3 regions of the Streptomyces sp. NPDC094034 genome follow, and region 2 is predicted to be linked to each of the others. Evidence: riboswitches for the same ligand, from Rfam matches in the RefSeq annotation. Region 2 holds a riboswitch; each other region holds the start of a gene.

Region 1 (10,192 bases), on a different contig from region 2:
CAGGCTCAACTCCCGTAAGACCCCGGCGTTCGGCATCACCGTCTCCGTCGCCCTCATGGGCATCGGTGTGGTCCTCAACTACATCGTCCCGGAGAAGGCCTTCGGCTATGTGACGTCCGTGGCCACCGCCGCCGGTATCTGGACCTGGATGATGATCCTGATCAGCCATATCCGCTACCGGCGCGGGGTACGGGCGGGCCTGCTGCCCGCCTCGTCGTTCCCCGCCCCGGGCGGTTCGCTGTTCAGCTGGGTCGCGGTGGGCTTCCTGGCCCTGGTCACCTGTCTGATCGCGTACGACGAGGACGCGCGAATCTCCCTCTATGTGGGGGCGGTCTGGGCGGTCGGTCTCCTGATCGGCTGGCAGGTCCTCAAGCGCCGCGCGCCGCGCGCCACGGCGGGTGACCCCACCCGGGAGTACGCCTCCGCGGAATAGCCCGCCGAGACCGTGACGGCCCCTGGAACCGGAAGACTCCCTCCCGGATCCGGGGGCCGCCCTCGTCCCTTTATATTCTCTCCATGCTCACCATCACCCAGGCCCTGCACGACAAGATCGTCGAGCACGCGCGCGCCGACCATCCCGACGAGGCGTGCGGCGTGGTCGCGGGTCCCGCCGGGACGGGCCGGGCCGAGCGGTTCATCCCCATGCTCAACGCCGCACGCTCGCCCACCTTCTACGAGTTCGACTCGGCGGATCTGCTCAAGCTCTACCGGGACATGGACGACCGCGACGAAGAGCCGGTGATCATCTACCACTCGCACACCGCGACCGAGGCGTACCCCTCCCGTACGGACATCACGTACGCCAACGAGCCGGGCGCCCACTACGTCCTCGTCTCCACCGCCGATCACGACGGAGCGGGCCCCTTCCAGTTCCGCTCGTACCGCATCGTCGAGGGCGAGGTCACGGAAGAGGACGTCGAGATCGTCTGAGGCGCTGATCGCGGTGCTCGGACGGGCGCCGATCGCGGGGCTCGGGCGGTCTGACAAACTGAGCGCCGAACCGAGGCGGTGGGGATCAGGAAGCCGGTGTGAATCCGGCGCGGTCCCGCCACTGTGACCAAGCCCAGCTTGGCAGCCAGGAACTGACCTGCCGCCCTTCTCCCACCAGCCAGGGGACGCGGAAATCCCCCGGAGGAGGCCCTGCCGTGTCTGTGCTGTCCCGGCGCCGCCGTGCGCTCGTGCCCGCCGTCATCACCGCCGTACTGCTCCCGCTCACCGCCTGCGGCGGCGCCACCATACCGGACACGGAGGACGGCGCGCGGGCCGCGACCACCGCGCCCGGCTTCCCGTACACCGTCACCAACTGCGGGGTGAAAACCACCTATCAGGCGCCGCCGAAGCGGGTCGTCACCATGAACCAGCACGTCACCGAAGTGATGCTGGCGCTCGGCCTGGAGAAGTCCCTCGTCGGCACCGCCTGGCTGGACGACCGAATACTCCCCGCCTACGAGAAGGCGTACAAGAGCGTCCCGGTGCTGGCCAAGGAGTACCCCTCCAAGGAGCGGCTGCTCGCCGCCAACCCCGACTTCGTCTACGGCGGCTACGCGAGCGCCTTCGCCGCCAAGGACGGCCGCGGTCGTGATGACCTCAAGGCCGCCGGCATCGACACCCGGCTCAATCTGGAGAACTGTCCGAAGGACAAGACCTCCCTCGACGACATCTACCAGGAGGTCCGCGAGACCGGCCGCACCTTCGGCGTCGCCGACCGCGCCGAGAAGTGGATCGCCGACGCCCGCACCACGGTCACGGACACCGCGGCCCTGCTCAAGGGCGTCGAGCCGCTCTCCGTCTTCGTCTACGACAGCGGCGACAAGACCGCCTTCACCGCCGGCGGCAACGGCATCGGCAACGAGCTGATTACCCGCGCCGGCGGCCGCAACGTCTTCGCCGACCTCGACAAGTCCTTCGGCGACGCCACCTGGGAACAGGTCGTCGCCCGCAAGCCGGATGTCATCGTCATCTACGACTACGGCTCCACCACCGTCGCCCAAAAGAAGAAGCGGCTGCTGGAGGACCCCGTGCTCAAGGACGTACCGGCGATCAGGAACGAGCGGTTCGCCGTCATGCCCCTCTCGGACGTGGTCCTCGGCGTACGCGCGCCCGACGCCATCGAACGGCTCGCCGCGCAGCTCCACCCCGAGTCCGTCAAGTGAGGCCGCGCGGCCACGGGCGGCTGCGCTACACCCTGGTGCTCGGCTGCCTGGCGGCGGCGCTCGCCGCCGCCGTCGTGGCGGGCCTTGCCCTCGGCTCCGTACGCATCCCGCCCGGCCAGGTGATCACCATCCTCACCGGCGGCGCCGACCCCAGCCCCTTCCGCACCATCGTGCTCGACGTACGGCTGCCGCGCGTGCTGCTCGGCGTGGTCGTCGGCGCCGGGCTCGCCGTCGTCGGCACCGTCCTCCAGGCGCTCGTACGCAACCGGCTCGCCGACCCCTTCCTCCTCGGCATCTCCTCCGGAGCGTCCGCCGGCGCCGTCCTGGTCATGGTCCTCGGCATCGGCGGCGGGATCACCACCACCGTCGCCATGCCCGCCGCCGCCTTCGCCGGCTCGCTCCTCGCACTGGCGCTGGTGTACGGGCTGGCCCGCCGCCGTTCCACGATGACCGGCGGCAGGCTCGTCCTCGCCGGGGTCACCGTCTCGTACATCCTCTCCGCGCTCACCACCCTCATCCTGATCATCTCGGCACGCCCCGAGCACTTCCAGGAAGCCGTCTACTGGACCTTCGGCGGACTCGGCAGCGCCCGCTGGTCCACCCTGGTCCTGCCCGCGATCGTCCTCACCCTCGGCACCACGCTGCTCATGACGCTGGCCCGGCCGCTCGATCTGCTGCTGGCGGGTGAGGAGGGCGCGACCGTACTCGGCCTGGACACCGGGCGCTTCCGTGCCGCGGTCTTCGTCCTCGCCTCCCTGGTCACCGGCGTGCTGGTGGCCGCGAGCGGCGCCGTCGGCTTCATCGGACTGCTCGTCCCGCACGCCGCCAGAATGGCCGTCGGCGGGGGCCACCGGGCCCTGCTGCCGGTCGCGGCGCTGGGCGGAGCCGTCCTCCTCGTCGTCGCCGACCTCGCGGCCCGTACCGTCGCCGCGCCCCAGGACGTGCCCGTCGGCGTCCTCACCGCGCTCACCGGCGGCCCCGCCCTCCTGTGGCTGATGCGCCGCCGCCCCGAAGGAGCCCCCGCATGACGGCGTCACTCCGGCTCGAAGGACTCTCCTACGCCGCCGACGGCCGCCGGCTCGTCGACAGCGCCGACCTGACCGCCGCCCCCGGCGAGACCGTCGGACTCGTCGGCCCCAACGGCAGCGGCAAGACCACCCTCCTGCGCTGTGTCTACGGAACGCTCCGCCCCAGCCACGGACGGGCCCTGCTCGACGGCGACGACCTGCTCGCCATGACCCCCAAGGCCAGGGCTCGCCGTGTCGCCACCGTCCCGCAGGACGGACAGCCGGACTTCGAGCTGACTGTCCGCGAGGTCGTCGCGATGGGCCGCGCCCCGCACAAACGCTTCTGGGAGGCGGACACCGCCGACGATGCGGCCCTCGCCGAAGCCGCCCTCGACCGCGTCGGGATCGCCGCCCTCGCGGACCGGGCCTTCCCCTCCCTCTCCGGGGGCGAACGCCAGCGCGCGCTGGTCGCCCGCGCCCTGGTCCAGCGGCCCGCCCTGCTCGTACTCGACGAACCGACCAACCACCTCGACATCCGCTACCAGCTCGACATCCTCACCCTGATCAGGGAGTCCGGGACCACCAATCTGCTGGCCCTGCACGATCTGAACCTCGCCGCGTACTACTGCGACCGCGTCTATGTCCTCCAAGAGGGGCGAATCGTCGCCTCCGGCACCCCGCGCGAAGTCCTCACCGCCGAGCTGCTCGCCGCCGTCTACGGGGTGAGCGCCGAGGTCAGCACGCATCCCGCCACCGGCGCGCCGACCGTGGTCTATCTCCCGCCGTCCGCCTGACGGATAGCGACCGTCCGGGATACGAGATCACATGCCGGACCGCGGATCGGGAATCGATACGATGACCGCATGGTTTTCCACGACGTGAGCGACAAGACGCCGAGCACCCCGCTGCTCGTGGCGCGGCTGCACGTCGATCTGTGCCGCCTCGCCAGTGCCATCTGTCCCAGCGCCGCCGGCTGAGCCACGGCCCCGAGCGCAGCTTTCCGTACGTACGCACCACCCCCTCGCGCGGGGGCCCCAGCCGCGCGCCCGTCACGCCATCTCCCGATCAGGAGCCCATGTCATGGCCATCGAGGTCCGCATTCCGACCATCCTCCGCACCTACACCGACGGCGCCAAGGCCGTCGAGGGCAGCGGCGACACGCTCTCCGCGCTCTTCGACGACCTCGAAACCCGGCACGCCGGCATTCGGGAGCGGCTCATCGACCCGGCCAAGGACAACCAGCTCCGCCGCTTCGTGAACGTCTACCTCAACGACGAGGACGTCCGCTTCCTCGACGGCGTCTCCACCAAGCTCGCCGACGGCGACAGCGTGACCATCCTCCCGGCCGTGGCCGGCGGCGCGCTCGAAACGTACCCGGTCTGATGCGGTACGACTCCCCGCTGGCGGCGGTCGGCAACACGCCCCTGGTCCGGCTCCCACGGCTCTCGCCGTCGGACGACGTCCGGATCTGGGCCAAGCTGGAGGACCGCAACCCGACCGGCTCGATCAAGGACCGGCCCGCCCTGCACATGGTCGAACAGGCCGAGAAGGACGGACGGCTGACCCCGGGCCGCACCATCCTGGAGCCCACCAGCGGCAACACCGGCATCTCACTCGCCATGGCGGCCAGGCTCAAGGGCTACCGCATCGTCTGTGTGATGCCGGAGAACACCTCGCGGGAGCGGCGCGACCTGCTCGCGATGTGGGGGGCGGAGATCGTCTCGTCCCCGGCGGCGGGCGGCTCCAACACGGCGGTACGGGTCGCCAAGGAGCTGGCGGCCGAGAACCCGTCCTGGGTGATGCTCTACCAGTACGGCAACCCGGACAACGCGGGCGCCCACTACGCCACCACCGGCCCGGAGATCCTGGCCGACCTGCCCTCCATCACCCACTTCGTGGCGGGCCTGGGCACGACGGGCACGCTGATGGGCGTGGGGCGCTATCTGCGCGAGAACGTCGAGGGCATCCAGATCGTCGCCGCGGAGCCGCGCTACGACGACCTGGTCTACGGTCTGCGCAACCTGGACGAGGGCTTCGTACCGGAGCTGTACGACGCGTCCGTCCTGACGACCCGCTTCTCCGTCGGCTCCGCGGACGCGGTCACGCGTACCCGTGAACTGCTCCAGCAGGAAGGAATCTTCGCGGGGATCTCCACGGGGGCGGCGCTGCACGCGGCGATCGGTGTCGGCCGGAAGGCGGTGAAGGCCGGCGAGAGCGCGGACATCGTGTTCGTGGTCGCGGACGGGGGCTGGAAGTACCTGTCGACGGGCGTCTACACGGCGACGACGACGGAAGAGGCGATCGAGACGCTGCGCGGTCAACTCTGGGCGTAGCGCCTTCCGGCGGGGGCCGTTGTCCGGGGTCCGTTTCGGCTCGGGCCGGTGGTCGTGTGCGGGTCCGTCGTGGTGCCGGGTACCGGGGCCATCGGGCCGAACCCGTCCCCAAGACCCTGGCCGAGGCGGTGAGTGGGGCCGACCACCGGGGGGAGGGGGTCGGGGGCGTAGGAGGTGCGTGTCCGGACACTAAAGCGTGATTTGTGGCGCGCGACCGCCCGTGCCCTGACTGTGGCGAGGGTCGCGACGTAAATCATGCCGTCCGGACATGTACCTCCGGAGGCCCCGGCCCCCGGCCGACGAGAACGCGACCGCACCCCCCGCACCCCCACCGGGAGCCGCACCGCCGGAGGCGAACCCCCACGCCGAACCGGTGACAGGCCAGGTGAGTTCCCCCACAACGGCCCACTGTGGAGGAGCGACCCGCCCTTTCGCGCCTTACGCTCGACGAACCGCACGACCCCCGTCGCCCCCCTTCCATGCCACGGAGGTTCCCGCTCCATGAAGCTCACCGTCGTCGGCTGTTCAGGCTCGTTCCCCTCCGCGGGATCGGCCTGCTCCAGCTACCTCGTAGAGGCCGACGGCTTCCGGCTGCTCCTCGACATGGGTAACGGCGCCCTTGGCGAGTTGCAGCGCCACGTTGGTCTCTACGACCTCGACGCCATTTTCCTCAGCCATCTCCACGCCGATCACTGCATCGACATGTGCGCCTACTTCGTCGCCCGTTACTACCGGTTCGACGGCGGACGCTGTGACGCCATGCCCGTCTACGGCCCCGAGGGCACCGAGCAGCGCCTTACCACGGCGTACGCGGACACGCCCTCCGACAAGTCGATGAGCGAGGTCTTCGACTTCCACACGCTCAAGCCGGGCTCCTTCGACATCGGCCCCTTCTCGGTACGGACGGAGAAGGTCGCGCACCCCGTCGACACCTTCGGTATCCGGGTCGAGCACGGCGGCCGGTCGCTCACGTACTCGGGGGACACCGGTGTGTGCGAGCCGCTGGTGGAGCTGGCGGAGGATACGGATCTGTTCCTCTGCGAGGCGGCCTTCACGCACGGCAAGGAGGATGTCGTGGGGCTCCATCTGAATGGCCGTGAGGCCGGCGCCCATGCCGCGCGGGCGCGGGCGCGCAGGCTTGTGCTCACGCACATCCCGCCGTGGACGGACGCCGAGCGGAATCTGGCGGACGCGCGCGATGTGTACGCGGGCCCGGCGGAGCTGGCCGTGCCCGGCACGGTGTACGAGATCTGACGGGCGGCCGGGCCACGCACGGCCGTGGGCCCCCACGCACGGCCGTGGGCCCGGCCGTTCCTGACAACGGCCGGGCCCACGGAGCGTGCGGAGAGGTTACTTCGCCTCGGCCTTCTGCAACTCGGCGAGTTCCTCGTCGCTCTCCCGGCCCGGCGTCGGGATATTGAACTTGGTGATCGCGAAGCGGAAGATCGCGTAGTAGAGCGCGGCGAAGCAGAGCCCGACCAGCGCCAGCCCCCATGGGTTGGTCGCGATGCCCAGGTTGAGGACGAAGTCCACCGCGCCTGCCGAGAAGCCGAAGCCGTCCTTCATGCCGAGGGCCCAGGTCAGCGCCATGGAGACACCGGTCAGCACCGCGTGCACCGCGTACAGCGCCGGCGCGATGAACATGAAGGTGAACTCGATCGGCTCGGTCACGCCCGTGACGAACGCGGTGAGCGCGAGCGACAGCATCATGCCGCCGACGACCTTGCGGCGCTCGGGGCGGGCGCAGTGGACGATCGCCAGACAGGCCGCCGGGAGAGCGAACATCATGATCGGGAAGAAGCCGGTCATGAACTGTCCGGCCGTCGGGTCGCCCGCCAGGAAGCGGTTGATGTCGCCGCTCTTGCCCTCGAACGTGCCGGCCTGGAACCACGGGAACGAGTTCAGCAGGTGGTGCATCCCCACGGGGATCAGCGCGCGGTTGGCGACCCCGAAGATGCCCGCGCCCACGGCGCCGGAGCCGACCAGCCACTCACCGAAGTTGTGCAGCCCCGCGCCCAGGACCGGCCAGATATAGCCGAAGACGATGCCGATGATCAGACCCGCGAAGGCGGAGAGGATGGGTACGAGGCGACGGCCGCCGAAGAAGCCCGCCCAGTCGGGCAGCTTCGTCCGGTAGAACCGCTGGTAGAGCAGCGCGACCACGATGCCCATGACGACCCCGCCGAGAACCTTCGCGTCGACGGGCGCGTCGTTCATGACTATTTTGCCGTCGACCACCGCCGCGACCTTGGGCAGATTGGAGTCGGTGAAGGTGGCCAGCACGTTCTTGAAGACGAGGTAGCCGGTGACGGCGGCGAGCGCGGTGGAGCCGTCCGCCTTCTTGGCGAAGCCGATCGCGATGCCGACCGCGAAGAGCAGCGGCATGTTGTCCAGGATGGCGTTGCCGCCCGCGGCCATGAACGAGGCGATCTTGGTGATGAACGCCGGGAACGAGTCACGGCCGAGCATGTCGGCGTTGCCGAGGCGCACCAGCAGGGCGCCGGCGGGCAGGACGGCGACGGGGAGCATCAGGCTGCGGCCGATACGCTGCATCACGGCCATCGCGCCGCTGCTCTTGCTCTTGCCCGCCGAGGGCTTCTTGTCCGCCGAAGCGGCGGCGCTGGCCGTGGACATCAACTTCCTCCAGGGGGAACACGGCACACGGCCGCGTGGTCTACACCATCAGTGGTGTAGACCAGTTGTAGCACGGTGTGAATCGCATAAGGAACCCGCGGCGGTGATATTCGACGCTGTGGCCTGGGCCATAGCCCGCGGCGTCAGGGCTGGGTGTTCTGCTTCTCGACGGCCTGTTCCAGCTCCTCGGGCTCATTGCCCGGCGTCGGGATGTCGAACGCCCTGATCGCGACCCGGAACACCACGTAGTACACGACGGCGAAGCACAGGCCGATCGGAATGATCAGCCAGGGCTTGGTGTCGAGGTGCCAGTTGACCACGTAGTCGATCAGGCCGGCCGAGAAGCTGAACCCCGCGTGCACCCCCAGCGCCCAGGTGATCGCCATCGAGGCACCGGTCAGCAGCGCGTGCGCACCGTACAGCAGGGGCGCGGCGAACATGAAGGAGAACTCCAGCGGCTCGGTCACGCCCGTGACGAACGAGGTCAGCGCGAGGGAGGCCATCAGGCCCGTCACCCTCTTGCGGTGCTCGGGGCGCGCGCTGTGCGCGATGGCGAGCGCGGCGGCCGGCAGGCCGAACATCATGATCGGGAAGAACCCGGACATGAACTGGCCCGCCGAGGGGTCCCCGGCGAAGAACCGGGTCAGATCGCCCATCACGACGGTGCCGTCCGGCTTGGTGTACTGACCGGCCTGGAACCAGAAGAAGGTGTTCAGGAACTGGTGCAGGCCGATGGGGATGAGCAGCCGGTTGGCGACCCCGAAGATGCCCGCGCCCCACGCGCCCAGATCGATCAGCTGTTTGGCGAACGCGGTCAGCGCGTCCCCGACCGGCTGCCACAGCAGTCCGAAGGCCACGCCGAGGAGGGTGCAGATGAAGGCCATCAGGATCGGCACCAGACGGCGGCCGTTGAAGAAGCCGAGCCAGTCGACCAGTTTCGTACGGTGGAACCGCTGCCAGACGATCGCCGTGAGCAGCCCGATCAGGATGCCGCCGAGCACACCGGGGTTCTGCGGGGTGCCTTCCGGCGTCGCCCTCGTCACCGAACCCCCCACCGGGAAGGCGGCCAGCACACCGTGGTAGACGAGGAATCCGACGACCGCGGCGAGCGCGGTGGAGCCGTCCGCCTTCTTGGCGAAGCCGATCGCGACCCCGATGCAGAAGAGCAGCGGCAGCCCGAAGGCGCCGTCCAGAATGGCGCCGCCGCCCAGGCTCAGCACCTTCGCGGTCCTGTCCCAGAACGGACCGTGCAGATACGCGGCGAAGAGATTTCCGAGGCTGACGAGCAGCCCGGCGGCGGGCAGCACGGCCACCGGGAGCTGGAGGCTGCGGCCGATCTTCTGAAGCCCCTGGAACAATCCGTTCCGCCAGCTCTTCCACGGCGGCGCCGGCCTCCGCCGCGGCGCTGCCGTGCTGTCGGAGCTCATCGGCACCCTCTCGTCGTTCCCGACTGGTGTAGACCAGTTGCGATAGGCTCCCGAGGGCCGGTCGCGGGCGGGGCGCCGTTGATCGTCATCATTGGGTACGTGGTGAACGCGCGCCCGTGAAGATGGTCCAACCGTGCGTTACCGTGACGAAACGGTTCACAGTGCTTTTCGCCAGTCAGTTCGACAGTCAGGGAGAAAGACATGGCCACCAAGGCTGAGAAGATCGTCGCCGGGCTCGGCGGACTCGACAACATCGAAGAGGTCGAGGGCTGCATCACCCGCCTGCGCACCGAGGTCGTCGACCCCGACCTCGTCGACGAGACCGCCCTGAAGGCCGCCGGCGCCCACGGTGTCGTGAAGATGGGCACCGCGATCCAGGTCGTCATCGGCACCGACGCCGACCCCATCGCCGGTGAGATCGAAGACATGATGTGAAGCGCTGACAGCCACCCAGAATCACCCAAGGGCCTGATCCGGACCACCGGAACAGGCCCTTCGCGCGGGTCCCTATAGGCTCGGGCCCATGTCTCGTATCGACGGCCGAACCCCCGAACAGCTCCGTCCCGTCACCATCGAACGTGGATGGAGCAAGCACGCCGAGGGCTCCGTCCTCATCTCCTTCGGCGACACGAAGGTCT
Region 2 (10,192 bases):
TCGGTGTCGAGGAATCCGAGGCCCTGCGGGGTGGCGATGACGCCCACGTCCCAGCGCCGCTCCCGCGCGGCGTTGATCAGCTCGCCGACGTCGCCGGCGATCGCGGACGCGCATACGACGACGTACAGGAACGGCTTCTGCGCGGTCATGTTCCCGACCCTAACGGCCGGGCGGGCGTGGACGGTTGTGAGACTGCCCCCGCCGCGGGGCCCGGCGGGCTCGGGAAGCGCGGCGGCACGACGGTCGCGCCCCGTCCCCAATGAGTTCATCCAACTGCCCTTCGAACGACACTTTTCGCAGGTAGGAGGGGGTGCGTCCGGCGAAAACTGGGCCCGCTGGAACCCCTCAACTGGGCCCGGGGACCCTGCCGTTTGGGCCCGGCCCAATCCATACGCTGCTCTCGCTCGGGGGATGGCGGACGGTGTGGGGCGAGGAGAACCGATGAGCGGCATGAGGGGCGACGACAGGCTGCGCAGATGGCACAGGCGAAGCCGGGGGCTGATCGACAGAGATCGCCTCGACCTGGGGCAGGGCGGGGCCGAGTACGCCGCGATGGTCGGTGTCGTCTCGCTCGTCGTCGCGGCGATCGTCGGGCTGAGCGTGCCCGCCGACACGGCGACCGGGCTGAAGAGCGCGGTGTGCCGAATACTCCACCCGCTCAGCGGCGCCGAGGCCTGCTCCTCCGGCGACTACGCGGGCGACAAAGGCGGAGGCGACGGCGGGGGCGGTGGCGGAGGTGGCCCCGACGATCCCTTCGTACCCAACGGCGACCCCTTCGAGCCCGCCCGGTGTCTGCTCTCCCAGGACCAGACGAAGACCACCGTCGTCATCCAGATCATCTTCATCAAGATCAGCAACTCGGAGACGGTCAAGCTCCAGCAGTGGTCCGACGGCACCGTCACCCTGGAACGGGTGACCGAGACCTCGGGCGGCGTCACGGCGAGCATCTCCGCGGGCATCCCCGGCCTGAAGGACTGGGGCGGCAGCGCGAAGTTGAGCGGCACGTATCTGGCGGGCAGTGGTAGCGGCGGGCAGTGGCTCTTCAACGGGAACAAGACCGGCGACACCCAGGCGGACCTGGAGGCGAACCTGAAGGACGCGCAGCAGTTCGCCGAATACCTCAAGGCGATGGACGACTGCAACAGCCGGCCCGCGGGACCACGCTCCTCGGAACTGGGCATGATCTGCGGCTACCACGCGAACAAGAAGAAGCCCGACCTCGATCCCGAGAGGGCTCCCGACGTCGACATCACCAAGACGTCCGTCGAGGCGTCCGGCAACGCGAGCTTCGGCGGAAAGTTCAAGGGCAACGGCAAGGGCGGCAAGGACTCGGGAAAGAGTGACGGCCCCAAGGATCTCGGCAAGATATCCGGTGAGGTGCTCAACGGCACGATGACCGAGGACGTCGTCGTCATGCGCGCCCAGAACGGACCGAACGCCGGGAAGATCACCTTCATCTACACCTTCACCGTCAAGGGCTCGGCCGGCGCGGGCGGAGTCGCCACCGGCGAGCGGATGCAGCAGGTGGCCGTCACCTACGACGCGGCGGCCTACGACCAGGAGGAGAAGGACGGCGCCGATCACCACCCGGAGAAGCTGGTCATCACCACCAGCCAGGAAGCCGGGGACGGCGGCGGCGTCAAGATCGAGGCAGGCGCCAACGCCGGTCCTGTGACGATCGACGTCGGCGGTGGCGGCGGATCCACCAAGTCACAGATACACACCGAGTCGGCCGAACTCATCCTCGACAACGACACCGACAGCACCATCGTCGAGGACTGGCTGCGCGGAAGGGGCAACCCCGCCAAGAACCCGCTTCCTTCCCCCTCGGACGCGGCCGAAGTACCCGACTCCGACGCCAGCGACCTCGAACGGCTCCTCCACGACAAGGGCAAGCTCAGCAAGCTCGACTACAACGCCAACACCGACTGGTGGAACGCCTCGCTCGGCATCGGCTTCGGTATCTCCGCAGGACAGGTCAGCTTCGGCTTCAAGATCTTCGGGATCGACATCACCCACGAGGAGAAGAACCAGACGATCACCGGCGATCCCCAATACGCCACCGGCCCCAAGAACGGCGGCGCCCGGCCCTGGGTCGAATGGAAGAACTGCACCAAGACCAAGCCCATCCCCACCTGACCGGGCCCGACCGGGTCCGATCGAGGCCGACCAGGTTCGACCGGGGGCACGTCTCCGATGCGGCGGGGCGGGCGAGTCGGGCGAGTCGGGCGGGAATGTCCCGCCCGACTCGCCCGCCCCGCCCGGCTCAGTCCTCCCCCTCCAACTCCCCCTCCGTCTCCAGGAACACCGCCCGCAGCGCGTCCAGCACCGCCGGGTCCGGCTTCGCCCACATCCCGCGCGACTCCGCCTCCAGCAGCCGCTCCGCGATGCCGTGCAGGGCCCAGGGGTTGGCCTCCTGGAGGAACGCGCGGTTCTCGGGGTCCAGAACGTACGTCTCCGTGAGCTTGTCGTACATCCAGTCCGCGACCACGCCGGTCGTCGCGTCGTACCCGAAGAGATAGTCGACCGTCGCGGCGAGTTCGAAGGCCCCCTTGTATCCGTGGCGGCGCATCGCCTCGATCCAGCGGGGGTTGACCACGCGGGCGCGGAAGACCCGTGACGTCTCTTCGACCAGGGTGCGTGTGCGGACGGTCTCGGGGCGGGTCGAGTCGCCGATGTACGCCTCCGGGGCCGTGCCCTTGAGCGCGCGGACCGTGGCGACCATGCCGCCGTGGTACTGGAAGTAGTCGTCCGAGTCCGCGATGTCGTGCTCGCGGGTGTCGGTGTTCTTGGCGGCCACCGCGATGCGCTTGTACGCGCTCTCCATCTCGTCGCGCGCCGGACGGCCGTCCAGTTCCCGGCCGTACGCGTAGCCGCCCCACACCGTGTAGACCTCGGCGAGGTCCGCGTCGGTGCGCCAGTCGCGGCTGTCGATGAGCTGGAGGATGCCCGCGCCGTACGTACCGGGGCGGGAGCCGAAGATCCGGGTCGTGGCGCGGCGTTCGTCGCCGTGCTCGGCCAGGTCCGCCTGGGCGTGGGCGCGTACGAAGTTGGCGTCGGCGGGCTCGTCCAGCGAGGCCGCGAGCCGTACCGCGTCGTCCAGCAGCCCGATCGCGTGCGGGAACGCGTCGCGGAAGAAGCCGCTGATGCGCAGGGTGACATCGATACGCGGCCGGTCGAGCTCGGTGAGGGGGATCGCCTCCAGACCCGTCACCCGCCGCGACGCGTCGTCCCACACCGGGCGGACGCCCAGCAGCGCCAGCGCCTCCGCGATGTCATCGCCCGAGGTGCGCATCGCGCTCGTACCCCACAGGGACAGCCCGACGGAGGTCGGCCACTCGCCGTTGTCGGTGCGGTAGCGGGTGAGGAGGGAGTCGGCGAGGGCCTGGCCGGTCTCCCAGGCGAGCCTGCTCGGTACGGCCTTGGGGTCGACGGAGTAGAAGTTGCGGCCGGTCGGCAGGACATTGACCAGGCCGCGCAGCGGGGACCCGGACGGGCCCGCCGGGACGAATCCGCCGCTCAGCGCGTGCACCACGTGCTCGATCTCGTCGACGGTGCCCGCGAGGCGCGGTACGACCTCGCGCGCCGCGAAGCCGAGGATCGCCGCGACGCCCTCGGGGAGCCCGTCGGCCACGTCCGCCACCGCCGCCGGGTCCCAGCCGGCGTCCTCCATCGCCTGGACGAGCGCGCGGGCCCGCTCCTCCGCCTCGTCGGCGCCGGTACGGGTCGCCGCCGACTCGTCGAGCCCAAGGGCCTCGCGCAGACCGGGCAGGGAGGCCGTACCGCCCCAGATCTGCCGGGCGCGCAGGATCGCCAGGACCAGATTGACGCGCGCCCCGCCGGTGGGCGCGCCGCCCAGCACATGCAGACCGTCGCGGATCTGCGCGTCCTTGACCTCGCAGAGCCAGCCGTCGACATGGAGCAGGAAGTCGTCGAACCCGTCGTCGTCCGGCCGGTCTTCGAGCCCCAGGTCGTGGTCGAGCTTGGCCGCCTGGATCAGGGTCCAGATCTGGGCGCGGATCGCGGGCAGTTTCGCCGGGTCCATGGACGAGATCGCCGCGTACTCGTCGAGCAGCTGCTCAAGGCGCGCGATGTCGCCGTACGACTCGGCGCGCGCCATCGGCGGGACGAGATGGTCCACCAGCGTGGCGTGTACGCGCCGCTTGGCCTGCGTACCCTCGCCCGGGTCATTGACCAGGAACGGATAGATCAGCGGCAGATCTCCGAGCGCGGCATCGGGGGCGCAGGCCGCCGACATTCCCGCGTTCTTGCCGGGCAGCCACTCCAGATTGCCGTGCTTGCCGAGGTGGATCATCGCGTCGGCGCCGAAGCCGCCGTCCTCGCGGCCGGCCTGGATCCAGCGATAGGCCGCCAAGTAGTGGTGCGAGGGCGGCAGATCGGGGTCGTGGTAGATCGCGATCGGGTTCTCGCCGAAGCCGCGCGGCGGCTGGATGAGGATCAGCAGATTGCCGTGCCGCAGGGCGGCGAGCACGATGTCGCCGTCCGGGTCCCCGCCGGCGGCGGCCCTGCTGCGGTCCAGGAACATCTCGCCGGGCGGCGGTCCCCAGTGCCGCTCCACCGACTCGCGCAGCTCGGCGGGGAGTTGGCCGTACCACCGCCGGTAGTCGGCGGCCGGGATACGGACCGGGTTACGGGCGAGCTGCTCCTCGGTCAGCCACTCCTGGTCATGGCCTCCGGCCTCGATGAGGGCGTGGATCAGCTCGTCGCCGTCGCCCGAGGCCAGACCGGGGACGGGCTCTGCACCGAAGTCGTAGCCCTCCTGGACCAGTCGGCGCAGCAGGGACACCGCGCTCGCCGGGGTGTCGAGGCCGACCGCGTTGCCGATGCGCGAGTGCTTCGTCGGGTACGCGGAGAGCACCAGCGCGACGCGCTTGTCGGCGTTCGTGACATAGCGCAGCCTGGCGTGGCGTACGGCGATCCCGGCCACCCGGGCGGCCCGCTCGGGGTCGGCGACGTAGACCGGCAGACCGTCCGGGTCCAGCTCCTTGAAGGAGAACGGGACGGTGATGAGGCGACCGTCGAACTCCGGCACCGCGACCTGCGAGGCGGCGTCCAGCGGGGACAGCCCCTCGTCGCTCTCGGCCCAGGCGGCGCGGCTGCCGGTGAGGCAGAGGGCCTGGAGGATCGGCACGTCGAGCGCGGCGAGCGCGCCCGCGTCCCAGGCCTCGTCGTCCCCGCCGGCCGATGCCTCGGCGGGCTTGGTGCCCCCGGCGGCGAGCACGGTCGTGACGATGGCGTCGGCCTCGCGCAGGGCGGCCAGCAGTTCGGGCTCGGGCGCGCGCAGGGACGAGACGAAGATTGGCAGGGGCCGGGCGTCCGCGTCCTCGATCGCCGAGCACAGCGTGTCCACGAAGGCGGTGTTGCCGCTCATGTGGTGCGCGCGGTAGTAGAGGACGGCGACGGTCGGGGCCAACTCCACCACGCTGTGTCCGGGACGGCCGAAGCGGGGCGGCCTGACGCGCCGGTCGAGCCGGCCCCAAGTGGGCGCGGCGGCGGGCGGCTCGAAGCCGTGGCCGGTCAGCAGGACCGTGTCGGAGAGGAACCGCGCGAGCTGGTCCAGATTGGCCGGACCGCCGTGCGCGAGATACGCGTGTGCCTCGGCGGCGATACCGACGGGGACGGTCGACGCCTCCATCAGCTGTGCGTCGGGGGCCTGTTCACCGGTGAGGACCACGAGGGGCCGGTCGCCCGCGAGCAGCAGATCGATCCCGTCCTGCCAGGCGCGCAGCCCGCCGAGGAGCCGTACGACCACGAGGTCGGCGCCCTCCAGCAGCGCGGGCAGTTCGTCGAGCGCGAGCCTGGCGGGGTTCGCGAAGCGGTACGGGACGGGCCCGCCCGCCGCGTTCGCCGCGCGGGCGCTCAGCAGATCGGTGTCGGACGTCGACAGGAGCAGAAGCATGCGGCGTCTGGCCTTCCTCGGGGTCCGCGCCCCGGGCGAGGTGTGGAGGACGGCGGGAGTTCCTGGCTCGCCCGGCTGCTGCCGGACTCACAGTGGCGGGACCGCGCCGGGTTCGCACCGGGCTTCCTCCCCATGACGCCGTCGCTGGCGTTGACGGGCCTGGGCAGGCCGTCGTCTGCATAGTAAGTGCTGAGGTCACGGGCGGGGAGGGGGCCCGGAACCCGGTCCGGCGCGGGGGGCGGTACGGAGCGTCGGCGGCCGGGCGGCGGGACGGGAGCGGGTGCGGGTACGTGGGTATGCTCGCCGCCATGCCGCCCACCTCGCCAACACCCGTGAACCGGGACGAAGCGCCCCCGCGGGCCGCCGTACGGGAGTCCGTACGGACCCCTGCGCGGGAGCGGGGCGACGCCTGCCCCGGCGCGCTGCGGCTGCACGCCGCGGACGACGGCCGGCTGGCCCGACTGCGGCTGCCCGCCGGACTGCTGACGATCCGTCAGGCCGAGACGCTGGCGGACGCGGCGGAGCGGCTGGGCGACGGACATGTGGACCTCACCTCCCGGGGCAATGCGCAGCTGCGCGGCCTGGACGGGAGCCGCGGCCCCGAACTGGCCGGGCTGCTGCACAAGGCCGGGCTGCTGCCCTCCGAGACACACGAGCGGGTACGGAACATCGTCGCGTCACCGCTGGCCGGACTGGACGAACTGCCTTACGCGGACGTCCAGTCGTGGGCCCGCGAGCTGGACGGACTGCTCTGCGCGAGCGCGCGGGCGGCGACCCTTTCCGGGCGGTTCCTCTTCGCGCTGGACGACGGACGCGGCGATGTGGCGGCCCTCGGCGCCGATGTGACGTTGCTCGCACGCCGGGACGGATCGGTCGCCGTACGTACCGGGGCAAACCGGTCGGGCCCGTGTGTGGCGCCCGAGGACGCCCCGCGCGCGGCCCTGTTGGCGGCGGAGACGTTCCTCACGCTCGCGGAGGCGGGCGGCTCGGGGGCCTGGCGGGTACGGGAACTGCCCGCCGAGGACGGCCGGGGGCTGGACGCGGCGCTGCGGGCGGCGCTGACGGATGCCGGGATCGCGACGGAGGACGTGGCGGGAGCTCCGGGGCGGGGACCGGGGTCGACACCGGAAGCGGGCTCGACGGCGGAACGGGGCTCAACACCGGAACCGCACTCGACACCGGACGCGGGCTCGACGCCGGAACCGGGCTCGACATCGGGGCCGCAAGGGGGTCCTCCCGTTCCAGGTCCCGTGCGGTCGCCCGACGGGACCGTGGCCCTCTCCGTCCATGCCCGCCTCGGCCGACTGACCGCGGCGCAGTTGCGGCTGCTCGCGGCGGCGGCGAACGGACCGCTGCGCGTGACCCCCTGGCGCGGAGTGATCGTGCCGGGGGTGGCCCCGGCCGTGGCCGACGCCGTCCTGGACCGGCTCCGTACGGCCGGGCTGATCACCGCCCCCGACTCCCTCTGGTACGGGGTCGGCGCCTGCACCGGCCGGCCCGGCTGTGCGAAGGCGCTGGCCGACGTACGGTCGGACGCTACGGCGGCGGTCCTGTCCGGTACCGACTCCCGTGCCGACTCCCGTGCTGTGTCCCACGGCTCGGGCGGACTGCCCGTGTACTGGTCGGGGTGCGCGCGCCGCTGCGGCCATCCGCGGGGCCGCTGGGTGGATGTGGTCGCCACGGGCGAAGGCCGCTACGACATCTCCGTACAGGACGAGGTACAGGACCAGGTACGGGACCAAGTACAGGTTCAGGTACAGGGAGATGGCCCGAACACCATCACCGCAGGACCAGAACTCGCCGACGCGGTCGCGGCGGCACGCACCACCCCATTGACGAGATGAGCGAGAAGACCACGGTGTCCACAGTGCCCACAGGGTTCGAGTACGAGAAGGACGGCGCGGCGATATACCGCCAGTCCTTCGCCACGATCCGCGCCGAGGCGGATCTCAGCGGGCTGCCGGCCGAGGTCTCGCAGGTCGCGGTGCGGATGATCCACGCCTGCGGCATGGTCGACCTGGTGCGTGACCTCGCCTTCAGCCCCGGTGTGGTGATCCGCGCCCGCGAGGCGCTGCGCGCGGGCGCGCCCGTGCTGTGCGATGTGGCCATGGTCGCCAGCGGGGTCACTCGCAAGCGGCTGCCCGCGGACAACGAGGTCGTCTGCACCCTCTCCGACCCGTCGGTGCCCGCCCTCGCCGCCGAGTTGGGGACGACCCGCAGCGCCGCCGCGCTGGAGCTGTGGCGGGACCGGCTGGAGGGCGCGGTGGTGGCCGTCGGCAACGCGCCGACCGCCCTCTTCCGGCTGCTGGAGATGATCGAGGACGGCGCCCCGCGCCCGGCGGCGGTCATCGGGGTGCCGGTCGGTTTCATCGGCGCCGCCGAGTCCAAGGACGCGCTCGCCGGACACTTCTCCGGCCTGGAACACCTGGTCGTACGGGGACGGCGCGGCGGCAGCGCCCTCGCCGCCGCGGCCGTCAACGCGATCGCGAGCGAGGAAGAATGACCGTGCGGAGCAGCACCGGTGAGCAGATCTCGCACGCGCGTCCCCCGGCCGGCGAACGTGGCGTGGGCCGGCTGTACGGAGTCGGGCTGGGCCCGGGAGACCCGTCCCTGATGACCGTACGGGCCGTACAGATCATCGCCGAGGCCGATGTGATCGCGTATCACAGCGCTGGCCACGGCCGGTCCATAGCCCGGTCCATCGCCGCCGGGCAGCTGCGCCCCGACCACATCGAGGAGCCGCTGGTCTACCCGGTCACCACCGGGACCACCGACCACCCCGGCGGCTATCAGGGCGCGATGGACGACTTCTACGCCGAGTCGGCCGCCCGGCTCGCCGCCCATCTGGACGCCGGGCGCACGGTCGCGGTGCTCGCCGAGGGCGATCCGCTCTTCTACGGCTCGTACATGCACATGCACAAGCGGCTGGCCGACCGCTATCCGACCGAGGTCATCCCCGGTGTGACGTCCGTGAGCGCGGCGGCGGCGCGGCTCGGAACCCCGCTCGTCGAGGGCGAGGAGGTGCTGACGATCCTGCCGGGCACGTTGCCGGAGGAGGAGCTGACGGCCCGGCTGGCCTCGGCGGACTCGGCGGTGGTGATGAAGCTGGGGCGTACGTTCCCGACCGTACGGCGGGCGGTCGAGCGCGCGGGCCGGCTGGCGGACGCGCGGTACGTCGAGCGCGCCACGATGAGTGGCGAACGCACCGGGGCGCTGGCCGACACGGACCCGGAGTCGGTCCCGTACTTCTCGGTGGCGGTGCTGCCGAGCCGGGTCGCCCCGCGTTCCGTGCCCGGGGCCCACGACGAACCGTCCGGCGAGGGCGACGAGAGCGGCGAGGCCGAGGAGAACGGCGAGAACGGCGAGGCCGACGAGAGGGGCGAGAGCGGCGGATCGGGTGGCGAGGTGGTGGTCGTGGGGACGGGACCCGCGGGACCGCTCTGGCTCACGCCCGAGACGCGCGGCGCCCTCGCCGCCGCCCAGGATCTCGTCGGCTACACCACCTATCTGGACCGCGTTCCGGTCCGCCCCGGCCAGCGGCGCCACGGCTCCGACAACAAGGTGGAGTCGGAGCGCGCGGAGTTCGCCCTCGACCTCGCGCGGCGGGGCCGCCGCGTGGCCGTGGTCTCGGGCGGCGATCCGGGGGTCTTCGCGATGGCGACGGCCGTCCTGGAGGCCGCGTCCGCCGATCCGTACCGGGACGTGCCCGTACGCGTACTCCCGGGCGTGACCGCCGCCAACGCCGCAGCGGCCCGCGTCGGCGCCCCGCTCGGCCACGACTACGCCGTGCTCTCGCTCTCCGACCGGCTCAAGCCGTGGGAGGTCATCGCCGAACGGCTGCACGCGGCGGCGGGCGCGGACCTGGTGCTCGCGCTCTACAACCCCGGTTCCGCCAGCCGGACCTGGCAGGTCGGCAAGGCGCGCGAGCTGCTCCTGGAGCATCGCGCCCCGGACACCCCCGTCGTGCTCGGCCGCGATGTGGGCGGGCCGGAGGAGAGCGTCCGGATCGTGCGGCTGGCCGATCTCGATCCGGCGCAGGTCGACATGCGGACGATCCTGCTGGTCGGCTCCTCGCGGACGGTGACCGCGCGGCGGGGCGAGAACGGTGACGAGACGGTGGTCTGGACGCCGCGCCGCTATCCGGAGCGTCCGGGAAGCCCCGGGAGCCCGGTTATCCCCGGGAGCCCGGGGAGCCCGGGGAGCCCGGGGAGCCCCGGACGCTGAGCAGGCCCAGGAAGCCGAGCAGGCCCGGAAAGCCCCGGGAGCCCGGGA
Region 3 (10,192 bases), on a different contig from region 2:
GCTGATCGTCAGCAACTGTCTCCCCGAGCCCCGCCGCGATCCGGCGGAGTGGGAGCGGCTGGTCGAGACGCAGCACGAGGACGGGCTCATGCCCCGGGACGGCCGGCCGGTCTGCGACGATCCCGGGGAACGCTTCGCCGCCCACCACCACACCACCGTGGTCGCGGCGGTCGCCGGTACCCTCGCCGTCTCCCGTTCCCTCGGCGCCCGCTCATGACGCTGGGCGCCGCCGGGGCCGAGGAAGCGACCGGAACGGCGGGGCCGGCGGGGCCGGCGGCGGACGGGACCGCGGGGACGACACGGGCGGACGGGGCCGGGATGTACGTGGCGAACGCCGACGACGGTCCGCGCCCGCCCGACTGGGCACGCCGTCCCGCCGACGCCATCAGGGCGGCGGCGCCGCGAGCCGGCGCGGTCGCGGTCGCGCTGCGCCGCGGCGACCGGCGGGCCCTCGTGACGTACGGCAGCACCTCGCACCACGGCGGGATCCCGGTCACGGCCGACACCCGGTTCGAGATCGGTTCACTCACGAAGTGCTTCACGGCGCTGCTGCTCGCCGAGCTGGTGGCCCGGGGCGAGATGGCGTACGGCGATCCCCTGGCCCGGTTCCTGCCGCCGGACTCCCTCCCCCGGCCGCGCGGCGGACCCATCACCCCGCTCCATCTGGCCACCCACACCTCGGGGCTGCCCCGGCTGCCTCCGGGGCTCCTCGGGGGCGCGGCGGCGGACTGGTTCTCCAATCCGTACGCCCATTTCTCCACCACCGATCTGCTGCGCGCCCTGGCGAGGACTCGTCCGCACGCCCGCCCCGGCGAGCGCCTGCGGTACTCCAACTTCGGTGTGGGGCTGCTCGGTCACCTCCTCACCCGCGCCGCGACGGGTGGCCACCAGGGGTACGGGGATCTCCTCACGGCCCGGGTGCTCAATCCGCTCGGGCTGATCCGTACCAGCTGCGGACCGGACCTTCCGCAGGCCACCGGCTACTGGCACGGTCGCGCTCGGCCGCCCTGGCTGATCCCCGGGCTCGCGGGGGCCGGCGCGATCCGGTCCAGCGCGCGCGATCTGCTGGGCCTTCTCGACGCCATGCTGGACAACACTCCAAACGCCCCGTCCGGTTGCCCGCCATCGGCGGCGGTGCCGGCCACCTTGCGTACGGCGCTGGTGGATGTGGTCCGCCCCCGGCTCGCCCTGCGCGACGGCGGCAAACGGCTGGCGCTGATCTGGAACATCCGGGTCCGGCCGGACGGCGATGTCTACCACCATTGCGGCGGCACCCGTGGCTTCAGCGCCTTCGCCGGGTTCAGCCCGCGCCACCGCACCGCCCTCGTCGCGCTGACGAATACGAGCCCGGCGGCCGACCAGGCATTCGTCCAGAGCGCGTACGACGCGCTGCTCGCCCTGGCGCGGCCCGGCTGACGGTCCGTGCGACGGAGTCGCGGGTCACCCCGTGACATCGGGCAGATCGGGGCCGATGGTGAGGGTCAGCGTGCCGGGCCTGGTCCCCTCGGAGGGGGCGGGGTCGAGGCCGGGGAGTCGCGTGGCCAGGGACCGGGCCTGGTCCGCCAGGCCCTCGGGGTAGGTGAGCGTGCTCCGCCCGGCCGCGGCGGGGGCATTGCCGGTCGCCGTGATCCGGAAGCCGAGCGCGCGCAGCCGTTCGGCGGTTTCGCGGGCCTTGCCGGGGACGTCGGTGCCGTTGAGGACGGCGACCTGAACGGTGCCGGCCGCCGGGGGCAGTTGCTCCGCCGCCTTCACCAGGCGGGATCTGGTCATCTCCCGGTCGTTCAGCAGTGCGTTGAACAGTTGCTGGGCGGCGGGCGGGTTCCAGAGGACGTTGGCCGTGTCGCCGGGGACGTCCCTGGCCCGGGGATAGTTCGGGACGGTGAGGAACGTGATCCGTTCGGCGGGCATGCGTTTGATGCCGGAGGCGAGCTTGTAGAGGGGTTCGAGACCGGCCAGTTCGGGGTCGGTGGTCAGTGACTCGGTGGCCGCGTCCAGGAATCCGTAGAGCGCCCGCGGCTGGTACAGCTGGGCCCTGGCCTTGGCGGCGAGGGCGCGCATGAACTCCTGCTGGCGGCCGATCCTGCCGATGTCCGTGCCGTCACCGAGGCTGTAGCGGGCGCGTACGTAACCGAGTGCCTGCTCGTTCTTCAGCGTCTGGCACCCCGCGCGGAGGTCGAGGTGGGCCTTCTTGTCGTGGATGGGCAGCGGGGGGCAGACCTCGACGCCGCCGAGGGCGTCCACCATGCCGGTGAACCCACGGAAGTCCACGATCATGAAGTGGTCGACACGGACACGGGTGTTCTGCTCGACGGTCTTGATCGCGCAGGCGGCGGCCTTGGCGGTGTCACCGGTGGAGCCGCCGATCGCGAACGCTTCGTTGATCTTGAAATGGTGGGGGGTGGAGACAGCGCCGTTGCCCTGGCGGCACGAAGGGATCCGTACCCACGAGTCACGGGGGAACGACACCACGGTGGCCCATTCGCCGCTGCCGCCGATATGCAGCAGCATCAGGGTGTCCGACTGCATGGTGGTCAGGTTCTCGCCAAAGGCCCCGCCCAGCCCCGCACGGCTGTCGGAGCCGATGATCAGGACGTTCTCGCCCCCCTGGGTGGCTTGCGGGCGGTTGTCGCCGAGGGCGTCGTCCACGCCCGCGCCATGGATGTTTCCGCTCAGCGCGGAGTAGAACCAGCCACCGGCCGCGGCCGTGCCCAGCACCAGGGCCGCGGCGGCCAGGGCGAGCCAGCGACCGGCCCGGCGGTACTGGTCCCACCTGCCCGGCCGGCCGCGCGGTGAGGGGGCGGGACGGCCCCTCGGCCTCATCGTTGCTGCGTTCACGGCGTCAATCCCCTTTCGGACGAGGATGGGGAACGGCCCCCCGGCCCGGATCAGTGCGGTGCGCTGTCGGACTCCCCTGTGGTGAACAGCCGACCCGGCCCGCTGGGCACGGTCGGCCGGGGCATCTTCATGTCGCGGGCCGCCCTGACGCGCACGCCGCCCCGTACATTCGGACGGCTCTGTCCGGTGGCCGCGTCGCGGGGCGTGGCGTGTAGTGGGTGGTGCCGCCGTGCTCGGTCGGGCGGCTCGCCGCCCGTGGAGCGGCCGGATCCGAGGAGCCTCGATGGGGACCATCATCAGCCGTGCCACCGCGATGGCCGCGACCCTGCTGTGCGCGGCGACGGCCGTGGGATGTTCGGGCGGCGACGGTGGTGCGCCGGCGAAGAAGTCAGCCGCGGCCGAGCGTCCCGTGGCCGTCACCGCCAGCGCCTCCGCGCGCCCGTCCCCCTCCCCGACAGCCGTCGGCAAGGTGTCCGCGAGATCCACGTCCCTCGGCAAGATCCTGGTCGACGGCGAGGGGCGGACCCTCTATCTCTTCGAGGCGGACAAGGAGAACAAGTCCACCTGTACGGGTGACTGCGTGAAAATCTGGCCACCCCTGCTCACCAGCGGCAAGCCCGAGGCGGGCACCGGCGGGGTGAAGGCGGATCTGCTCGCCACCACCACCCGCGACAAGGGCGCGAAGCAGGTCACTTACAACGGCCACCCGCTGTACCGGTTCACGGGTGACCACAAGCCCGGTGACACCAACGGCCAGGGCGATGTCTCGTTCCACGACACCTGGTACGTCCTCAGCAGGTCGGGCACGAAGAACACCACTCCGCAGCGGAACACCGGCGGCGGTTACTAACCCCGGGAGAAGTGATGTCCTCAGCGCCCTCCGGCGTCCGCTCGGGTTCCGGCCGGAAGCTCCGTGTGCTGCGCGGAGCGGCCCGGCTTCTGGCCGCGGCGGGGCTCGCGTGGGACGCCTATCTCCACGCCCATCTGGCCGACCAGTACGACGTGGTCACCGCGACCATCAGCCAGGGCGACCTCTTCCGTATCGAGGCCGCCCTGGCGTCGCTCGCCGCGCTGCTCGTGCTGGTCTGGCAGCGGCTGCCCGGGGATCTCTTCGCGTGGATGGTCGCGGCCGGCGGGCTGGCGCTGCTGCTGATCTACCGCTATGTCGATGTCGGCCGGCTGGGCCCGATTCCGAACATGTACGAGCCCCTCTGGTTCGGCGACAAGAAGCTCGTCGTCGTCGCCGAGGCGATCGCCGTGGTCGCGACCGCCTTCCTGCTGATCACCCATCCCCTCGCGCAGCGCTACCGCGGCCGTCGCCGCGCGGGCAGACGCCCCCGCCGGACCTGACGGGGCTTCGCCGGACTGCTGTGTATTTCCGCATTGTTGCGGGTTCATGGCCATGCGCGCGGCGCGCTTCCTGCCATGACCCGGTGGCTCTACGGTCCGTAATCAAGCGATTCCGCTGTCCCGAGAAACCCGTGCGAGGCCTGATATGAGCCAGCCCGTCGACTCCATCACCGGGGGACACACTCCCGAGGACATCTCCCGGCAGGACGCCGGTCCCTCATGGTCCTTCGAGACCAAGCAGATCCACGCGGGCGCCGAGCCCGACCCGACGACCGGTGCCCGCGCGGTGCCGATCTACCAGACGACGTCGTTCGTCTTCAAGGACACCCAGCACGCGGCCGATCTGTTCTCCCTCGCCGAGCCCGGCAATATCTACACCCGGATCCACAACCCCACGCAGGATGTGCTGGAACAGCGGATCGCCGCTCTGGAGGGCGGGGTCGCGGCCGTCGCGCTCGCGTCGGGGCAGGCCGCCGAGACGCTGGCGATCCTGACGCTCGCCCGCGCCGGGGACCACATCGTCTCCAGCACCTCGCTGTACGGCGGGACATACAACCTCTTCCGGCACACGCTCCCCCGCTTCGGCATCGAGGTGTCCTTCGTCGACGATCCGGACGACATCGACGCCTGGCGGGCCGCCGTACGCCCCCACACCAAGGCGCTGTTCGCGGAGACGCTGGGCAATCCGCGCGGCAATGTCCTCGACGTACGGGCGGTGGCGGACGCGGCGCACGACGCCGGGCTGCCGCTGATCGTCGACAACACCGTCCCGACGCCCTATCTGCTCCGCCCGATCGAACACGGCGCGGACATCGTGGTGCACTCGGCGACGAAGTTCCTCGGCGGGCACGGCACCACCATCGGCGGGGTGGTGGTCGACGGGGGCACGTTCGACTTCGGCGCGCACACCGAGCGGTTCGCGGATTTCCATACCCCGGACGCCAGTTACCACGGGCTGCGCTACTGGCCTGACCTGGGCCCGGGTGCCTTCGCGGTGAAGCTCAGGGTGCAGTTGCTGCGCGACATCGGCCCCGCGCTCTCCCCGCACTCGGCGTTCCTGCTGCTCCAGGGCGTGGAGACGCTGAGTCTGCGCGTCGAGCGGCACACCTCCAACGCGCTGGCGCTCGCCGAGTGGCTGGAGCAGCGGGACGAGGTCTCCGCCGTCCACTACCCGGGGCTGGCGTCCAACCGCTGGTACCAGGCCGGGCGGCGCTACCTTCCGCACGGCGCCGGCGCGGTCCTCGCGTTCGAACTGCGTGACGGGGTCGAGGCGGGCAAGCGGTTCGTGGACGGGGTCGAACTCTTCAGCCATCTCGCCAATATCGGTGATGTGCGCAGTCTCATCATCCATCCGGCGTCGACCACCCACAGTCAGCTCGGCGAGGAGGAGCTGGCGGCGACGGGCACGGCTCCGGGGCTGGTGCGGCTCTCGGTGGGGCTGGAGAACGTGGCCGATCTCAAGGCCGATCTGGAGGCGGGGTTCCGCGCCGCGAAGGCGTCGTCCTGAACACGTCCGCCGACTCGGCCACGCTCCCCCTCCCGCCGGTCACCGGTGGCTGGCAGGAGGGGGATCCGGCCGGCCGCCGCTCCTGGGTGACGCTCGACGGTCCGCTCCCGCTGGAGGCGGGCGGGGCGCTGCCCGGAGTCCGGCTCGCGTACGAGACATGGGGGCGGCTCGCTCCCGACGGCTCGAACGCGGTGCTGGTCCTGCACGCGCTGACGGGGGACAGCCATGTCGCGGGACCGGCCGGGCCGGGGCATCCCACAGGGGGGTGGTGGGATGCCCTGGTCGGTCCGGGCCGGGCGCTCGACACCACTCGCTGGTTCGTGGTCGCCCCGAATGTGCTCGGCGGCTGTCAGGGCAGTACCGGCCCCTCCTCGGCGCGGCCGGGCGGTGGCCGCTGGGGGCCGGCGTTCCCATATCTGACCCAGCGCGACCAGGTGGCCGCCGAGGCGGCCCTCGCCGACGCGCTGGGGATAGCGCGCTGGGCCGCGGTCATCGGCGGGTCCATGGGGGGTATGCGCGCCCTCGAATGGGCTGTCGGCCGGCCGGAGCGCACCGGCTCGCTGCTGGTCCTCGCGTGTCCCGCCGCCTCCTCCGCGGAGCAGATCGCCTGGGGCGCCGTCCAGATCGCGGCGATCCGTTCGGACCCCGGGTGGCAGGGGGGCCGTTACCACGACGCCCCGGCCGGCGGCGGTCCGCACCGGGGGCTGGGGATCGCCCGGCGCATCGCGCATGTGACCTACCGCAGCGAGCCGGAGCTCGGCGCCCGGTTCGGCCGGGAGCCGCAGCGGGGCGGCCATCCCTGGCAGGGCGGCCGGTACCAGGTCGAGTCGTATCTCGACCATCACGCCGCGAAGCTGGTGCGACGGTTCGACGCGGGCAGTTATGTGACCCTCACCGAAGCGATGAACGGCCATGACGTGGGCCGGGGCCGCGGTGGCGCGGCGGCGGCCCTGCGCCGGGTCCGGATGCCGGCCCTGATCGCGGGGGTCGACTCCGACCGGCTCTATCCGCCGGCCCAGCAGGCGGAGCTGGCCGCCGCCATCCCCGGGGCCGACCGGCTCAGGATCATCGAGTCGCCGTACGGGCACGACGGCTTCCTGATCGAGACCGCGCAGGTGGGCGCTCTGATCGAGGAGCTGCTGTCCGGGGCGTGACGCCCGGTCGGCGGACGGGTCGGGGACCATCGGATGGCCGAAATATGAACCGTGCTGTCGGTGATCCGCTTCAGCGCCTAAGGTGGCTGGTGCAGTCGGTTCGCCCTGCCAGCCGGGCAGGCGCGTCGTAAGAGGGAACCCGGTGGAAATCCGGGACTGCCCCGCAGCGGTGAGTGGGAACGACCGCCGTCATCAGCACTGGGTCCGAGCCGGACCCGGGAAGCGACGGCCAGTAGGAGTCCCTGTCGGTACGCGCGTTCATCCGCGCGTACGGGTACGGGACGCGCCCGCGAGTCCGAAGACCTGCCACTGCCCGCGCGCCACCGGTGCGCGCGGAGATCTCGGTGACCTCGAGGGCGGGTCGGCGTACATATCGGGCGGGTATCCGTGGCGGCACGACGCCGCCGGCCCGCCGGATCTGTTCGGCTCTTCGCGCCCGCGGTCCGTCGCCGGGATCTTGGGAGACATACTCGCGAAGGAGAGTCCCTTGACCACGAAGTCCGCAGCCGCGGCAGCCCGGGCCACCGTGTACGGCTATCCCCGTCAGGGCCCGAACCGGGAACTCAAGAAGGCCGTCGAGGGCTACTGGAAGGGCCGGATCACCGCCGACGCCCTCCGGGACACCGCGGCCGAACTGCGCCGCGCCACCTGGCGCCGGCTCGCCGACGCCGGTGTCCATGAGGTGCCGACCGGTGACTTCTCGTACTACGACCATGTCCTGGACACCAGTGTCATGGTCGGCGCGATCCCCGCCAGGCACCGCGCCGCCGTCGAAGCGGACCCCCTGGACGGGTACTTCGCGATGGCGCGCGGCACGCGGGAGGTGACGCCGCTGGAGATGACCAAGTGGTTCGACACCAACTACCACTACCTGGTGCCGGAGTTGGGGCCCGACACCGTCTTCACCGCCGATTCCGGCAAGCAGGCCGACGAGTTCCGGGAAGCCCTCGCGCTCGGTCTGACGGCACGTCCGGTGCTGGTCGGTCCGGTCACCTATCTGCTGCTGGCGAAGCCGGCCCCCGGGGTCGCCGCCGACTTCGAGCCGCTGACCCTGCTGGACCGGCTGCTGCCCGTGTACGCGGAGGTGCTCGCCGATCTGCGCGCGGCGGGCGCCGAGTGGGTCCAGTTGGACGAGCCCGCCCTGGTGGCGGAGCGTTCCCTGGCCGAACTGAACGCCGCCAACCGCGCCTACCGTGATCTGGGCTCCCTCACCGACCGGCCGAAGCTGCTGGTCGCCTCGTACTTCGACAAGCTCGGCGCGGCCCTGTCCGTACTGGCCAAGTCCCCCATCGAGGGGCTCGGGCTGGACTTCACCGGGCCCGCGGCGGCGAATCTCGATGAGCTGGCGGCGGTCGGCGGCTTGCCCGGCAAGCGTCTCCTCGCTGGTGTGGTCAACGGCCGTAACGTCTGGATCAACGACTTCGAGAAGTCCCTGTCGGTCCTCGGCACGCTCCTCGGCCTCGCCGGACAGGTGGATGTCACGTCCTCCTGCTCCCTGTCGCACGTGCCGCTGGACGTCACGGCCGAGCGCGAGATCGATCCGGGGATCGCCCGCTGGCTCGCCTTCGCCCAGCAGAAGACCGAGGAGATCGTCACGCTGGCCCGTGGTCTGGCGCGGGGCACCGGCGCCATCACGGCCGAACTGGCGGCCAACCGTGCCGACTTGGCTTCAAGGGCGGGATCGGCGCTGACCAACGACCCGGCCGTTCGCGCACGGGCCGCGGCCGTCACGGACGCGGACAGCCGCCGCCCCCAGCCGTACGAGAAGCGTGCGGAGGCCCAACGTGACCGTCTGGGGCTGCCGTTGCTGCCGACGACGACCATCGGCTCGTTCCCGCAGACCACGGAGTTGCGCACGGCCCGCGCCGATCTACGGGCCGGCCGTATCGACGCGGCGGGGTACGACAAGCGGATCGAGGCGGAGATCCGTGAGGTCATCTCGTTCCAGGAGGAGACCGGCATCGACGTCCTGGTGCACGGCGAGCCCGAACGCAACGACATGGTGCAGTACTTCGCCGAACAGCTCGTCGGCTACCTCGCCACGCGGCACGGCTGGGTGCGGTCGTACGGCACCCGCTATGTCCGGCCGCCGATCCTCGCCGGGGACATCTCCCGCCCCGCCCCGATGACAGTGCGCTGGACGGCATACGCCCAGTCCCTCACCGGCCGGCCGGTCAAGGGCATGCTGACCGGCCCGGTCACCATGCTGGCATGGTCGTTCGTACGGGACGACCAGCCGCTCGGTGACACGGCGCGGCAGGTCGCCCTCGCGCTGCGCGACGAGGTCGACGATCTGGAGAGCGCGGGCGCTTGCGTGATCCAGGTGGACGAGCCCGCGCTGCGTGAGACGCTGCCGCTGCGGGCCCGTGATCACCAGGCGTATCTCGACTGGGCGACCGAGGCGTTCCGCATCACCACCGGCGGGGTCCGCGCGGACACCCAGATCCATACGCATATGTGCTACGCGGAGTTCGGTGACATCCTTCCCGCGATCGACGCGCTGGACGCCGATGTGATCAGTCTGGAGGCCGCGCGCTCCCATATGCGGGTCGCCGACGAACTGGCCGAGGCGGGCTATCCGCGCGAGGTCGGCCCGGGTGTGTACGACATCCACTCACCCCGCGTCCCGTCCACCGGGGAGGTGGTGGACCTGCTGCGCAAGGGACTTGGGGCGGTGCCGGCCGAACGGCTCTGGGTCAACCCGGACTGCGGGCTGAAGACCCGTGGCTGGCCGGAGGTCCGTGCCGCGCTGGAGAACCTGGTCGCGGCGGCCCGGGAGGTCCGGGCCACGCTCCCGGCCCCGGCCCCGGCCTCACCGACACCGTGACACCGGGCCCGCGGCCCCGCCCTCCCCGGTCAGGGGGCGGCGGGCGCCGCGGGCTCGCGGCGGCGACGGCGGCCGGGGAGCGTTTCCCGCGCCGCGCCTACGATGGGCCCATGCCCGGACGCCATGGATCCTCACCAGCGAGCGATGCGCATCAACACACGCCCGGCACCTCCGAACTGGCCGCGGCGGCGGCGGTGTTCTCGCTGCTCGCCGACCCCACCCGACTGCATCTGGTGTGGCTGCTGACCCGGGGTGAGTCCGATGTGACCGCGCTGGCGGCCGCGTGCGGAGCGGCGCGGCCCGCGGTGAGTCAGCATCTGGCCAAGTTGCGGCTGGCGGAGCTGGTGCGGTCGCGCAAGGACGGCCGTCATGTCGTGTACGCGCTCACGGACGGACATCTCCGCCGACTGGTGGTGGAGGCGATCAGCCACGCCAACCACCAGGTCACCGGCGAGCCTTGGCACGACTGAGCCTCCCGGGCCGCGGTGGCGCCCCCAACACGTGCGTGGATGCGCACAT

Evidence for each region. Region 2 has a riboswitch for cobalamin ahead of cobN (cobaltochelatase subunit CobN). Riboswitches for the same ligand answer to the same signal wherever they lie in the genome.
Region 1: linked by a shared signal. The riboswitch ahead of ABTZ59_RS17515 (ABC transporter substrate-binding protein) and the one ahead of cobN (cobaltochelatase subunit CobN) in region 2 are both predicted to bind cobalamin.
Region 3: linked by a shared signal. The riboswitch ahead of metE (5-methyltetrahydropteroyltriglutamate--homocysteine S-methyltransferase) and the one ahead of cobN (cobaltochelatase subunit CobN) in region 2 are both predicted to bind cobalamin.

The regions. Positions count from the first base shown of each region.
Region 1 covers NZ_JBEOUD010000017.1:106,811-117,002, forward strand. Annotated here, with positions in the region: gene ABTZ59_RS17505 (amino acid permease) at 1-433, shown strand, start outside; gene ABTZ59_RS17510 (M67 family metallopeptidase) at 517-930, shown strand; cobalamin riboswitch at 960-1,109, shown strand; gene ABTZ59_RS17515 (ABC transporter substrate-binding protein) at 1,155-2,153, shown strand; gene ABTZ59_RS17520 (FecCD family ABC transporter permease) at 2,150-3,181, shown strand; gene ABTZ59_RS17525 (ABC transporter ATP-binding protein) at 3,178-3,954, shown strand; gene ABTZ59_RS17530 (putative leader peptide) at 4,024-4,137, shown strand; gene ABTZ59_RS17535 (MoaD/ThiS family protein) at 4,241-4,543, shown strand; gene ABTZ59_RS17540 (PLP-dependent cysteine synthase family protein) at 4,543-5,493, shown strand; gene ABTZ59_RS17545 (MBL fold metallo-hydrolase) at 5,995-6,747, shown strand; gene ABTZ59_RS17550 (PTS transporter subunit EIIC) at 6,844-8,127, opposite strand; gene ABTZ59_RS17555 (PTS transporter subunit EIIC) at 8,271-9,554, opposite strand; partial or broken gene ABTZ59_RS17560 (PTS sugar transporter subunit IIB) at 9,747-9,989, shown strand; gene rph (ribonuclease PH) at 10,078-10,192, shown strand, end outside.
Region 2 covers NZ_JBEOUD010000005.1:209,308-219,499, reverse strand. Annotated here, with positions in the region: gene ABTZ59_RS07705 (flavoprotein) at 1-149, opposite strand, end outside; gene ABTZ59_RS07700 (hypothetical protein) at 442-2,139, shown strand; gene cobN (cobaltochelatase subunit CobN) at 2,267-5,920, opposite strand; cobalamin riboswitch at 5,955-6,108, opposite strand; gene cobG (precorrin-3B synthase) at 6,217-7,764, shown strand; gene ABTZ59_RS07685 (precorrin-8X methylmutase) at 7,761-8,423, shown strand; gene ABTZ59_RS07680 (precorrin-2 C(20)-methyltransferase) at 8,450-10,144, shown strand; partial or broken gene ABTZ59_RS07675 (cobalt-precorrin-6A reductase) at 10,192-10,192, opposite strand, start outside.
Region 3 covers NZ_JBEOUD010000015.1:64,177-74,368, forward strand. Annotated here, with positions in the region: gene ABTZ59_RS16125 (DUF6895 family protein) at 1-217, shown strand, start outside; gene ABTZ59_RS16130 (serine hydrolase domain-containing protein) at 214-1,416, shown strand; gene ABTZ59_RS16135 (LCP family protein) at 1,441-2,835, opposite strand; gene ABTZ59_RS16140 (COG4315 family predicted lipoprotein) at 3,119-3,685, shown strand; gene ABTZ59_RS16145 (hypothetical protein) at 3,700-4,185, shown strand; gene ABTZ59_RS16150 (bifunctional o-acetylhomoserine/o-acetylserine sulfhydrylase) at 4,331-5,692, shown strand; gene metX (homoserine O-acetyltransferase MetX) at 5,689-6,846, shown strand; cobalamin riboswitch at 6,925-7,171, shown strand; gene metE (5-methyltetrahydropteroyltriglutamate--homocysteine S-methyltransferase) at 7,334-9,673, shown strand; gene ABTZ59_RS16165 (ArsR/SmtB family transcription factor) at 9,784-10,143, shown strand.